3 regions of the Thermoanaerobacterium xylanolyticum LX-11 genome follow, and region 3 is predicted to be linked to each of the others. Evidence: riboswitches for the same ligand, from Rfam matches in the RefSeq annotation. Region 3 holds a riboswitch; each other region holds the start of a gene.

Region 1 (4,206 bases), 1.2 Mb from region 3:
TCATTTCAGATGCGGCTGTAAAAGCGTACACGGGCAAGAAAGATAAAGTTGCCAACAGTATTATAAAATTAAACGCGGAAACCAGAGATTTTGTGTAATTCATCAGCAACAAAAGATTTACAAGTACCGATCCTATAATCAATGATACGTGAGGAGTCTTGTACTTAGGATGTACTTTTGAAAAAACTTCTGGAAACAGGCCATCTTTCCCTGCCGCATAAGCCACACGAGCTGTAGATAAAAGCCATCCAACGGTTGTGCCAAGCACACTTACGACAGAGCCTACAATTATGACATTCGCAATGTTTTTCCCTAAGAACTGTTTGAGGATGTCTGCTATTGGAGAAGCACTTTTCGCAAGCTGGCTTTGCGGTATTGCACCCATTGCCGAGAGGTTTATGGCTAAGTACATTACTACCGCGATCAAAATTCCGAATATGGTGCTTAACTTTACGTTTTTTTCAGGGTTTTTGATTTCTTCAGCAGTAATTGAGGCTGTTTCAAGTCCTATAAATGCCCATAGTGTTGAAGTAGCTGCTGCAGACAAAGTATTCATGCCTTTTCCTGCAGGAAATAATGGCATCACATTGCTTGACTTGAAATGTACTGCTGATACGATTATGAAGAACAAAAAAAGACATACTTCAAAAACAGTTATAGTTGTTTGAGTTGAGCCAGCTCTTTTTACACCTATAATGTTAATTATTGTAAAAATCCATAATATAGCACTAGTGTATATAAAAGCGGCTAAATGACTTTGTGATAAAATCGGGAATAAGGCGCTTGAGTAACTGGCAACTGCGATAACGACGGCAGCGTTTCCGATCCATGAACCATTCCAGTATAACCACGCATTGATGAAACCTATAAAGTCTCCAAAAGCTAATTTTGAGTATTCATACGGGCCACCAGCTTTTGGAATTCTTGAACCTAAATTTGCAAATGACAATGCCAGCAATATTGATCCAATGCCTGTAACAAGCCATGCCAGTATTGTTGCGCCGGGACCTGATTTAGATGCAAGTGTAGCAGGAAGCATGAATATGCCGGAACCCATCATGTTACCTGTTACAAGTGCTGTGGCGATAAATAGGCCAATGTCTTTTTTAAGCTTTTGTGTTTTGTCCATATAGTACAATTCCTTTCTATAAGTTTTTGAAATAGCATAATTAAATTAGCACAGGAAAGTGAAAAAGTCAATGAATAATTTTGCAAAAATGATATAAAAAATGCAGGATATAAAATCGAGCTTTATAACCCGCATAAATAATATTTATTCAATTGAATTCACATCGTATGGTGTTTTTTGGTATACATAGTAATTTAACCAGTTAGAAAACAATAGATTTGCATGACTTCTCCATTTCACAATTGGCTCATTATTAGGGTCATCTCCTGGGAAATAGTTTTTTGGTATTTTTATAGGAATGCCTTTTTTTAAATCCCTTTCGTATTCGGATTTTAGCGTCAAAGGATCATATTCAGAGTGACCTGTCACAAATATCTGTCTGCCTGATTTTGAAGCTACTATGTATACGCCTGCTTCGTCGGATTCAGAAAGTATTTCAAGGTCATCTACAAGCTCTATATCTTCTTTTCTGACTTCCGTATATCTTGAATGGGGTGCATAAAATTCGTCGTCAAATCCCCTTAATAAGTCGACATTTTTCTTAGATACTCTATGCAAAAATACGCCAAACATTTTCTCTTTCAGAGGATATTTAGGAATGCCATAGTGATAATATAGACCTGCTTGAGCACCCCAGCAAATATGAAAAGTGGAAAATACATTGTGCTTGCTCCATTCCATTATTTCTTCAAGCTCATGCCAATAATCAACATCTGAAAAGTCCAAAGTTTCCACTGGTGCTCCGGTTATTATGAGACCGTCAAATTTTTCATGTTTTACGTCATCAAATGTTTTGTAAAAAGCTTCTAAATACTCTGGCGCAGTGTTTTTAGATTTGTGTGATGCTGCATAGAGAAATTTTAGATCAATTTGCAGTGGATTGTTGCTAAGTAGCCTTAATAGCTGTGTTTCTGTCACACTTTTTGTAGGCATCAAGTTTAAGATGGCGATCTTAAGAGGGCGAATATCTTGATGAATTGCCCTTTCTTCAGCCATTACGAATATATTTTCTTTAGCTAAAATATCGATGGCAGGTAGACCATTTGGTATATTGATGGGCATTTGCAAACCTCCTTCAATGTAAAAAATAAAACACCTCAGAGATGAGGCGTAGATAATCACATCTACTCATCTCCCAAAGCTATAAGCTTTGCAGGAATTAGCACCATTTTCATAAAATATGACGGTTGCCGGGTTTCACAGGGCCAGTCCCTCCACCACTCTTGATGAGTTTTGATTTACGATATTAAATTGTTAAAATAATTATATATTTATTGAAGTTTGATGTCAATAATATGAAGGACACTTTTCGCTAATTCTTATATTGACAATTGTTTGTTTATGAATAGCTTAAAATAATCCAATTTGTGGCTTTTATTTAGTATGTTTTGCAATTATAATTGAATTTAGAGGTGAAAGAAATGTATGATGTAATTATTGTTGGTGGAGGACCTGCAGGATCTACATTAGGAAGAAAGCTGTCTAAAGAAGGATATAAGGTATTGTTGATAGAAAAGCATGTTTTTCCGAGGTACAAAGCCTGCGGTGGCGGAATAACTAAAAGGTGTTACAAATTATTAGATATTGATATAAGCCAATGCGTAGAAGATATTACAAATGAAATCATTTTTAGATTTCCTAATGATAGAACAATAGCTTTGCAGACTGGTGAGCCCATAATATACCAAGTAGATAGGACTAAATTTGATAAATATTTAATAGATAAAGCAGCTTATCATGGGTGTGAAATATATGATGGTGAATTATTTTATGACTTTTATCAGCATGATAAGGGACTTGTCGTTGTGACAGACAGGGGTGAATATGAGACAAAGGTTTTAGTAGGTGCAGATGGAATAAACAGCAATGTGGCACATAAAGCAAACTTAATAAATGGCAAAAAAGGCATAGCACTTGAAGGTGAAGTATACGTGGATAATAGCTTAATCGATGGATTAAAAGGGAAAGTTGTGGTAGATTTCAATGCAATAAGATATGGGTATGGATGGGTATTCCCCAAAGGTGACAGATTGTCTATTGGTGTCGGGACTTTTTTAAACAAAGTTTCAGACATAAAAGAAATGCTATCTAAAATGATAGAGGAAAATGTGGACGGAAATATAAAAGACTGCAAAATTTACGGGCATCAGTTGTCGTTTCCTGATGGGAGCGATGGTGTATTTAACAACGATAAAATAATATTGATTGGAGATGCTACAAGGCTTGCTGATCCATTTACAGGCGAAGGAATATACAATGCTTTGCTTACTGCAGACATATCATTTGATGTTCTAAAAAAGCATTTCAGTGGAGAATGTGGATTGGATGAATACACTATTAGACTCAATAGAGAAGTTGTGCCAGATGTTGGTTGGGCATATAGATTAGCGCAATTTACTTACAATAACATGGATTTCATAGAAAAATCAGTAAGATATTTTCCTAATGTGCTATCATACTTTGTAGATATAATGATGGGTGATAATACATATAAGAATTTTAAATTAAAAGTTCCAATGTATTCACTGCGGGTAATGACTTCTAAGACGAAAATTAAAGTAGAAAAAAACGTGTCATGAAGTAATTGACTTTAAACTGTAGTTAAATTAAACTATTTATAGGTGATACCCCTTATGAGTATATGAAAGGAGAATTTAAATATGGGTTTGTTTGGTTCAAAAGGTGAGACTACAACGATTGATGTGAGAGGCATGTCATGCAACCATTGCAAAATGACTGTAGAGAAAGCATTAAAAGGTCTTGATGGAGTGTCAAAAGCGACAGTAGACTTGGATAAGGCCAATGCAACTGTAACATACGATCCTAAAAAAGTTACTATAGATGACATGAAAAAAGCGATTATTGACGCAGGATATGAAGCTTAATATTTTTATTTATGCTTAACCGCTAATGCGGTTATTTTTTATATTTAATGTATAATAAGTTTAAAAATGTTATTTACAAAAGGCTTTTTTTGCTATATAATTATTACATAAAATCCAATCGGAATAGTATAATTTAAAGGAGAGGATATAATGGCAAAGATTGCAAAAAACCTTACGGATTTAATAGGCAAT
Region 2 (4,206 bases), 1.2 Mb from region 3:
TGTATTTGTCTTCTATAAATTTCTTGACTTCATCAGAATTTAAGGCTTTTGCTAATTTTTGTATTGCTGGGTCATTTTGATTGTCTTGCCTTACAACTAACACATTAGCATAAGGAGAATTTTTGTCCTCCATAAAAATTGCATCCTTTAAAGGATTTAAGTTTGCCTCTAATGCAAAATTAGTGTTTATAATGGCCAAATCTACATCTTGAAGTGTCCTTGGAAGCTGAGGTGCTTCAAGCTCTACAATCTTTAAATGCTTTGGATTATCCACTATGTCTCTCGGGGTTTGTGTAAGACCATTTGGATCTTTTAACTTAATTAACCCTTCTTTTTGCAGTAAAAGCAGCGCTCTTCCTTCATTTGTAGCATCGTTTGGAACAGCCACTGTTGCACCGTCTTTTAGTTCATCTTTTGACTTAATCTTTTTTGAATATGCCCCCATCGGTTCTACATGCACTTTGACTAATGGCACCAATTTTACATTGTTTTTCTTCTCAAAGTCCTCAAGGTATGGAACGTGTTGGAAGAAATTTGCGTCGATTTGCTTGTCGACAAGTGCAGTATTTGGCGTCACATAGTCGGTAAATTCTTTTATTTCAAGGTCTACGCCTTCTTTTGCAAGAATAGGCTTTACTACATTAAGTATTTCTGCATGGGGGTTTGGTGTTGCACCAACGACTATCTTCGTCATTTTAGTAGAGCTATCTGTGTTTGAGTTTGCATTAGATGTAGTAGATACGTTATTTGATTTTGTGCATCCTGATAAGATAAATGCAAATGTCAATATGAGAGTGAGAAATAAAAATGATTTTTTCATCACATACCATCCTTTCATCTTTTATCAACTTTTTTTGCAAGATAATTTCCAATTCTTTGTACAATTTCTACAAAGATTATTAAGACTATGATTGTAGCTATAAGCACATCTGTCTGAAACCTTTGGTAGCCATATCTTATAGCCAGATCTCCTAAACCACCTCCTCCAATAGCACCTGCCATAGCAGAATACCCTAAAATATTTATAACCGTAAGAGTTATTCCCAATATAAGTGATGGTAATGATTCTGGAATCATGACTTTAAATATTATCTGTGGTATTGATGCACCGACAGATATAGATGCTTCAATGACACCCCAGTCTACTTCTTTAAGAGATGATTCTATGACTCTTGCAACAAATGGAGCTGCAGCAACTGACAATGGTACAATAGCAGCAGTAGGCCCTATAGTTGTGCCAACAATAAGCCTTGCCAATGGGAAGATTGCGATTATGAGGATTATGAACGGCACTGACCTCATGACATTAATTACAGTACCTAATATCTGATTTAACTTTAGGTTTTCCTTTATATGGCCTTTATCTGTTATGACGAGTATTATGCCGAGAGGCAGTCCTATGATTACTGAGAAAAGTGTTGAGAAAAATACCATGTACAAAGATTCCCAAAGAGGCTCCTCCATAAGTTGCCACAAGTTTAACAGATACTGCAATGTATTAGATGACACCATTTTTAAGCACCTCTATTCTAAGACCATTATTTTCTAAAAATTTTATCGCATCTTTTATGGAATTTTGTTCACCGCTTATTTTTATTAGGAGATTTCCTACTTGTGAGTTTTGCACTCTTTCGATATTTCCTGAAATGATATTCACTTCAACATCGAAATTTTTTATCATGTGAGATATGACAGGCTGGTTGCTGCTGCTGCCAAAAAACGATAATCTTAAGACTTCCTCGTTTGGGTTATCGTCATCAAGCAATATGTCTGGTGGAAGTTCAGCTATCATATCTTTTAAAAATCTTTTAGATGTTTCTGTTGAAGGGTTTGAAAAGATGTCTATTACATTTCCTTCCTCGATTATTCTGCCGTCTTCCAAAACTGCCACTTTGTCGCACAGATTTCTTATGACAGACATTTCGTGCGTTATTACCACGATTGTAATTCCATATTGCTTGTTTATGTCCTTTAAAAGATTTAAGATGGATTCTGTCGTTGTAGGGTCTAAAGCGGATGTGGCTTCATCAGATAGAATTATGTCTGGATTGTTTGCTAAAGCTCTTGCGATTCCTACCCGTTGTTTTTGCCCGCCAGATAGCTGTGCAGGGTATGCGTACTTTTTATCTTTTAAATCTACTACATCCAGCAATTCATCAACGCGCTTTTTTATGGCAGAATCGCTGACTTTCGAGATCTTAAGAGGAAATGCTATGTTCTCATACACTGTAGAGTTCATCAAAAGATTGAAATGCTGAAATATCATGCCAATCTTTTTTCTCATATTTCTCAGTTCTTTTGGCTTTAACTTTGTCATTTCTACGCCGTTTATCAGTATGCTGCCAGATGTAGGTTTTTCCAACATGTTGATGCACCTTATCAATGATGATTTCCCGGCACCGCTTAGACCCATTATGCCATAAATTTCACCATCGCTTATAGTTAAGTTGATGTCCTTTAAAGCTACTACATCTTTTCCGTTTGTGTTGTAAACTTTGCTTAAGTTTTTTATTTCGATCAAATCATTTCACCTTCTTTTCGCAAATTTAATTTAAAAAAGCAATAAAAAAAACCTCCAATGAAAGAGGTTTTGTCCTCTCTCATCTCTCAGCAATCGCTGCAGGAATTGGCACCATTGCACATACGTGCCGGTTGCCGGGTTTCATCGGGCCAGTCCCTCCACCTCTCTAGATAAGAGAATAATTTCGTTTTTAGTTGTTAAAATGATTATATAGGATGGATGTTGAAAAGTCAAGCAAAATTTTCATGCGACAATATTAAATTTTTGTCATAATAAATCTGACAGCGTGTTCACAAGTTTGTGTTGATTTAATTAATAAATTGATTATAATTAAGATGAAAGATAAGTTAACTTATTAATAATTTGTCATAGATGAAAGGACAAATATCTATGAAAGAGTTAAGTAGGCGCCAATTAGAAATCTTCAAAAAGGTTCTTTCAAAAGAAGTTTCCAGTTTGGACGATATCGTCATTTTGTACAAGTTAAGCAAAAGGACTGTTTACAGGGAAATAAATACAATAAATGAATATATAAAAGAATACAATTTGAGGCTTAAAAATGACGGTGGAGCATTAGTCTTAGAAGGAACTGATAATGATATCGAAAAATTCAAATTCGATGTAATAGGTTATAGGCCAAGCATTGACGCTGATAAAAGGCGAAAGCTGATACTGTCTGAGCTTTTGCAGATGAAAGAACCTGTAAAACTTGAGTACTTCGCTAAAGAATACAATGTGACTACCGCAACAATAAGCTATGACATTAAAGAGATCGATAAATGGCTAAACAAGCAAAATGTTACAATTGTAACTAAGCCTGGTGTTGGCATATACGTAAAAGGCGATGAAAACAATATAAGAAGGGCTATTATAAATTTTTTGTATGACAATGTAGAGACAAAAGACCTAATTGAGTTTTTAAATAAGGGGTACAATAATATAAACAAACTTAGTGAAGACATAAATGACAGGCTGCTTAGGCTTATAGACTATGATACGGTTTTAAAGATAGAGAAGGCTATACAAAAATTGGAGAAATCCCTTAATTACGAATTAGCAGAAAGCTCGTACATGGGGCTTACAGTGCATCTGGCATTGGCGCTAAAAAGAATAAAAGAAGGCGAAAAGATAAAAATAGGTAATGAAAGCCTTTATGAGCTTAAAAAGTCGGATGAGTTCGAATTTGCAGAAATGCTTGCCAGGTTTTTGGAAGAAGAATTCGACATTTCTATTCCGGAAGATGAAATCGGTTATATAACGATTCATCTACAAGGAGCAAGGTACAGGGCAAATACCGAAGACGTAAATGACGAGCTGCTAAATGAAATACTGCAGGAAATGATCAGCGTTGCAGAAGATGAATTTGGCACTGACTTCAAAGATGATATGATGCTTTTAAGCGGTTTAAAGACGCACCTAAGGCCTACTATCTTTAGACTTCGCATGGGTCTTGCGATTAGAAACCCGCTTATAAATGACATTAAAGAACGGTACAGCAGTTTATTTGAAAAATGTATATCTATTGCAAATGTGATTAAAGACAAGCTTAATGTTGATGTGCCTGATGATGAGATAGGATATATTGCGATGCATTTTGGCGCATCCATAGCAAGAAAAAGCGATATGACGAAAAGGCACAATATTTTAGTCGTGTGTGCCAGCGGCATAGGGACATCGAGGATGCT
Region 3 (4,206 bases):
ATACTTTTATCTTGATGTTGCCAACATTTACAATGCAATACGTAGAATGCTCCTCAATCTCATTTATTTTCTCATAGCACACATATCCGTAAGATACATCCTTTGCTACTTTTGGAATCCTCGATTTTAACTGTACAAGCGTAAAGTTGCCAGCTAAAGGAATTGGAAAATTATTTTTTATGCCAAGGCTTTTGGCGTACTTTTCTTTCATGGCACTTAAATCTACAGCATACTTTTTCAAAGTCCTCTTTAGACAACTTTTGACACTGGATTTTATACGCAATACATCGCCATTTAAGTCTATTAATTCTGTTCCATCACCGTAATCATCAAGATAACAAGGCAATATGGCAATGTACACATCAGGTATATCAAAATTCTTCATCTCCATTACTCCTTTACGAACTAATGTTTGTACATATTATATATTATAACAACTTTAAAGTCAATATATGGATAAAATTTTAAATAATTTTTCTGAATTTTTTTTTTTTTTTTTTTTTTTTTTTTTTTTTTTTTTTTTTTGAATTTTATTACAATGCATGAAATTATTGACTACTCCAAAGAATTATAATATAATATTAATTGTCGAAAAAAGGGGAAAAATGAGATGAATTATGATGAAGAAAAACTGATGTCGCATCTTTTGATTTCGCTAAGAAACTACCATTACGAAACGTACAAGCACAGCATCAGAGTCGCAAAATTGTCATACAATGTAGCGAACATGATGCGACTTAACATGAAGGAAAAAATAGCAATATATAAGGGTGCATTACTGCATGATATAGGCAAAGTGATGATTCCAATTAATATTCTTGCAAAACCAGACAAACTTACAGAATTAGAATACGACGTCATGAAATTGCATCCCATATACGGCGCCGATATACTTGAAGCCTTGACCCCACTTTCATACTTGACGTCTACTGTGCTATATCATCATGAAAGGCTTGATGGGACAGGTTATCCTTATGGTTTAAAAATCATTCCATTTGGTGCACAGATTGTAGCAGTGTGTGATTCTTTCGACGCAATGACAAACGATAGACAGTATAGAAAAGCCAAAAGTGCTATTGAAGCGATACAGGATTTGAGAGAGTGCGATGCAAAATACAATCAGATGCTTGTTTCAGCATTAGAAAACGTGATTAAAACAAATGCAAAAGTTTTTGGAAAAAATAGAGAAAGCAATGGAATAGCCATCTAATTTATGCTATAATAAAAGTAGCGGAGCGTACAATTTTTATAAAAACTGCGGCTATAAATATACATAAACGCCGCAAAGCCCGGAGTTTCCTCCGGGCTTTAAAATTATTATTTATTAAAAGCAAGTTTTTTCAATATTTCAGCTCTGTCAGTTCTCTCCCATGTAAGGTCAAGATCTGTTCGGCCAAAATGTCCATACGCTGCAACTTGTCTATAAATAGGCCTTCTTAAATCAAGATCTCTTATGATAGCAGCAGGTCTTAAATCAAATACCTTTTTGACTATTTCAGATATCTCTTCATCAGATATCTTTCCAGTGCCAAAAGTATCTACATTGACTTCTAATGGTGTAGCTACGCCTATAGCATATGCCAATTGAACTTCACACTTTTCAGCAAGTCCAGCAGCTACAATGTTTTTCGCTACATACCGTGCAGCGTACGCAGCAGATCTGTCAACTTTCGACGGGTCTTTGCCAGAAAAAGCACCACCGCCATGTCTTGCATATCCACCATAAGTGTCGACTATTATCTTCCTTCCTGTAAGGCCACTGTCCCCTTGCGGTCCACCAACTACGAATCTTCCTGTCGGATTTACATATATCTTCGTATCTTCATCAATAAGCTCTGGTGGAACGATAGGTTTTATTACATACTCTTTTACATCATTTTCAATCTTATCATGATCAACGTCTGGCGAGTGTTGTGTAGATACGACGATTGAATCAACTCTTTTTGGTACGTCATCAACGTACTCAATCGTCACCTGTGTCTTGCCATCAGGTCTTAGATAATCTAAAGTGCCATTTTTCCTTACCTCTGCTAATCTGCGAGCAAGTCTATGGGCTAATGATATTGGAAGAGGCATAAGTTCAGGCGTCTCTGTACATGCGTATCCAAACATCATACCTTGGTCTCCAGCACCTTGTTCTTCCAGCTCATCGTGGGAGATGCCTTTTTTAACTTCCAGAGCCTTATCAACTCCCAATGCTATATCTGGAGACTGTTCATCTATTGATGTAAGCACAGAGCATGTGTCAGCATCAAAACCGTATTTTGCCCGCGTATACCCTATCTCTTCTATAACCTTTCTTGCAATTTTGGGTATGTCAACGTAGCACTTTGTGGATATTTCGCCCATTACCAATACCATACCTGTCGTGACAGCAGTCTCACAAGCTACCCTTGCATAAGGATCATTTTTTAGGATCTCATCTACAATAGCATCAGATATCTGATCGCAAATTTTATCTGGATGTCCTTCAGTAACTGATTCTGAAGTAAAATACTTTTTCATCTGTATCCTCCTTTTTAAATCACATAAAAGACCTAAAACAAAATAAAACCTCTCCAAAAGAAGAGGCACATCCACCCTCATCTTTCAGAAGCAAACTTCTGCGAGAATTAGCACCTTGTCTTAAGACAGGTTGCCGGGCTTCATAGGGCTCTTCCCTCCACCTCTCTTGATAAGAGTTTCACTTATTTAACTTAAAATATAATATCACAGTACAAAAAATAAGTCAATTAAAAATTAAAAAGTGCTTGATGACAATCAAGCACTTTAAAGTTAATATATGATAATGAAGGGGTTTTATGCCTTTTAGAATACAACAAACTTATCTCTTGGTGCTCCACATACTGGACATTTTTCTGGAGCTGTATCAATTGCCGTATACCCGCAAACTGGGCAAATATACACTTTAGATATAGCTATGTCTTCATTTTTAAGTGCCGCTGCTTTTGCATCTGTATACATCTTAGCATGTAACTTCTCAGCTTCAAGAGCATAGTTGAAGCTTTTATCTGCAGATTTCTCCTCCTGCAGATCTGCTACAGCTTTATATGCTGGATACATTTCTTCTACTTCAAACGTCTCACCTGCTATTGCCTTGTCAAGATTTGCTACTGTGTCTTTCACTTCGCCTAATGTCTTGTAGTGATTTGTAGCATGAACTAATTCGGCGTAAGATATAGCTCTAAAAAGCTTTGCTATGTTTGGCTTACCCTCCTTTTCAGCAACATCAGCAAAAATTTGATACCTCATGTGAGCCTGGCTTTCACCTGCGTATGCATCGCTTAGATTTTTTGTCGTCATTTCTCTCATTTCAAAATCTCCTCCTTCTTTAATCTAATACTTTGTCCCCTGGTTTCCAACCTACAGGGCAAGCATGACCTGTTTGAAGTGCATTAAGCACTCTCAATATTTCATCGACATTTCTGCCGATTACTGGCTCATGTACAACTTCGTAATCAACATTTCCCTCAGGATTAATGATGAATGCAGCTCTCAATGCTATACCAGCATCTTCAATAAGTATTCCATACTGCTTTGTGACTTCTTTGTTGTAATCAGATAAAAGCGGAAAATCAACACCACCAAGACTATCTATCCATGCCTTGTGCGAGTAAACGCTATCTGTGTTAATACCTAATAACTCAGCATTGAGCTTGTCAAATTCAGGTTTCATCCTGTTAAACTCAGGTATTTCTGTTGAACATACTGACGAAAAGTCAAGTGGATAAAAGAAAAGTACTACCCATTTACCTTTATAATCGCTTAAGGATATTTGACCTTTTGTGCTGTCTAACTTAAATTCAGGAGCTTTCTTACCTACCAATGACATATGTACCCACCTCTCATCTATTTCTAATTAATCATCACATCGGATAAACTATTAATATTTTATTTCTATTAATAACTATTTTCCCTTCACAAGTATTATTATACATCAATTATTTTTTATGTCAATAGGATTTGGAAAATATTTTATCGATGTCTTTGAAAATCGTTACGATGAGGAAATATTGAAAGGCAAAATAAAAAAAGGCCACTTAGCCTTGTATCCATGGTGGAGGGAGATGGATTCGAACCATCGAAGGCACCAGCCAACAGATTTACAGTCTGCCCCCTTTAGCCACTTGGGTATCCCTCCATGATTATTTTATTTTAATGTGAGAAAAATCTTCACAAATAGAAATGGTGGTCGCAATAGGGCTC

Evidence for each region. Region 3 has a riboswitch for S-adenosylmethionine ahead of metK (methionine adenosyltransferase). Riboswitches for the same ligand answer to the same signal wherever they lie in the genome.
Region 1: it holds a riboswitch for S-adenosylmethionine, as region 3 does, so the genes downstream of both, metA (homoserine O-acetyltransferase MetA) here and metK (methionine adenosyltransferase) in region 3, are expected to answer to the same signal.
Region 2: it holds a riboswitch for S-adenosylmethionine, as region 3 does, so the genes downstream of both, THEXY_RS03725 (methionine ABC transporter ATP-binding protein) here and metK (methionine adenosyltransferase) in region 3, are expected to answer to the same signal.

What each region holds. Positions count from the first base shown of each region.
Region 1 is NC_015555.1:615,799-620,004, forward strand. Features, by position in the region: gene THEXY_RS03070 (APC family permease) at 1-1,129, opposite strand, end outside; gene metA (homoserine O-acetyltransferase MetA) at 1,274-2,191, opposite strand; SAM riboswitch class I at 2,255-2,362, opposite strand; gene THEXY_RS03080 (geranylgeranyl reductase family protein) at 2,551-3,708, shown strand; gene THEXY_RS03085 (copper ion binding protein) at 3,790-4,014, shown strand; gene cysK (cysteine synthase A) at 4,165-4,206, shown strand, end outside.
Region 2 is NC_015555.1:762,188-766,393, forward strand. Features, by position in the region: gene THEXY_RS03715 (MetQ/NlpA family ABC transporter substrate-binding protein) at 1-820, opposite strand, end outside; gene THEXY_RS03720 (methionine ABC transporter permease) at 835-1,512, opposite strand; gene THEXY_RS03725 (methionine ABC transporter ATP-binding protein) at 1,499-2,521, opposite strand; SAM riboswitch class I at 2,598-2,698, opposite strand; gene THEXY_RS03730 (BglG family transcription antiterminator) at 2,912-4,206, shown strand, end outside.
Region 3 is NC_015555.1:1,970,002-1,974,207, forward strand. Features, by position in the region: gene THEXY_RS09640 (hypothetical protein) at 1-385, opposite strand, end outside; gene THEXY_RS09645 (HD-GYP domain-containing protein) at 611-1,210, shown strand; gene metK (methionine adenosyltransferase) at 1,318-2,505, opposite strand; SAM riboswitch class I at 2,580-2,681, opposite strand; gene THEXY_RS09655 (rubrerythrin family protein) at 2,809-3,312, opposite strand; gene THEXY_RS09660 (peroxiredoxin) at 3,332-3,832, opposite strand; tRNA gene THEXY_RS09665 (tRNA-Tyr) at 4,056-4,141, opposite strand; tRNA gene THEXY_RS09670 (tRNA-Val) at 4,187-4,206, opposite strand, start outside.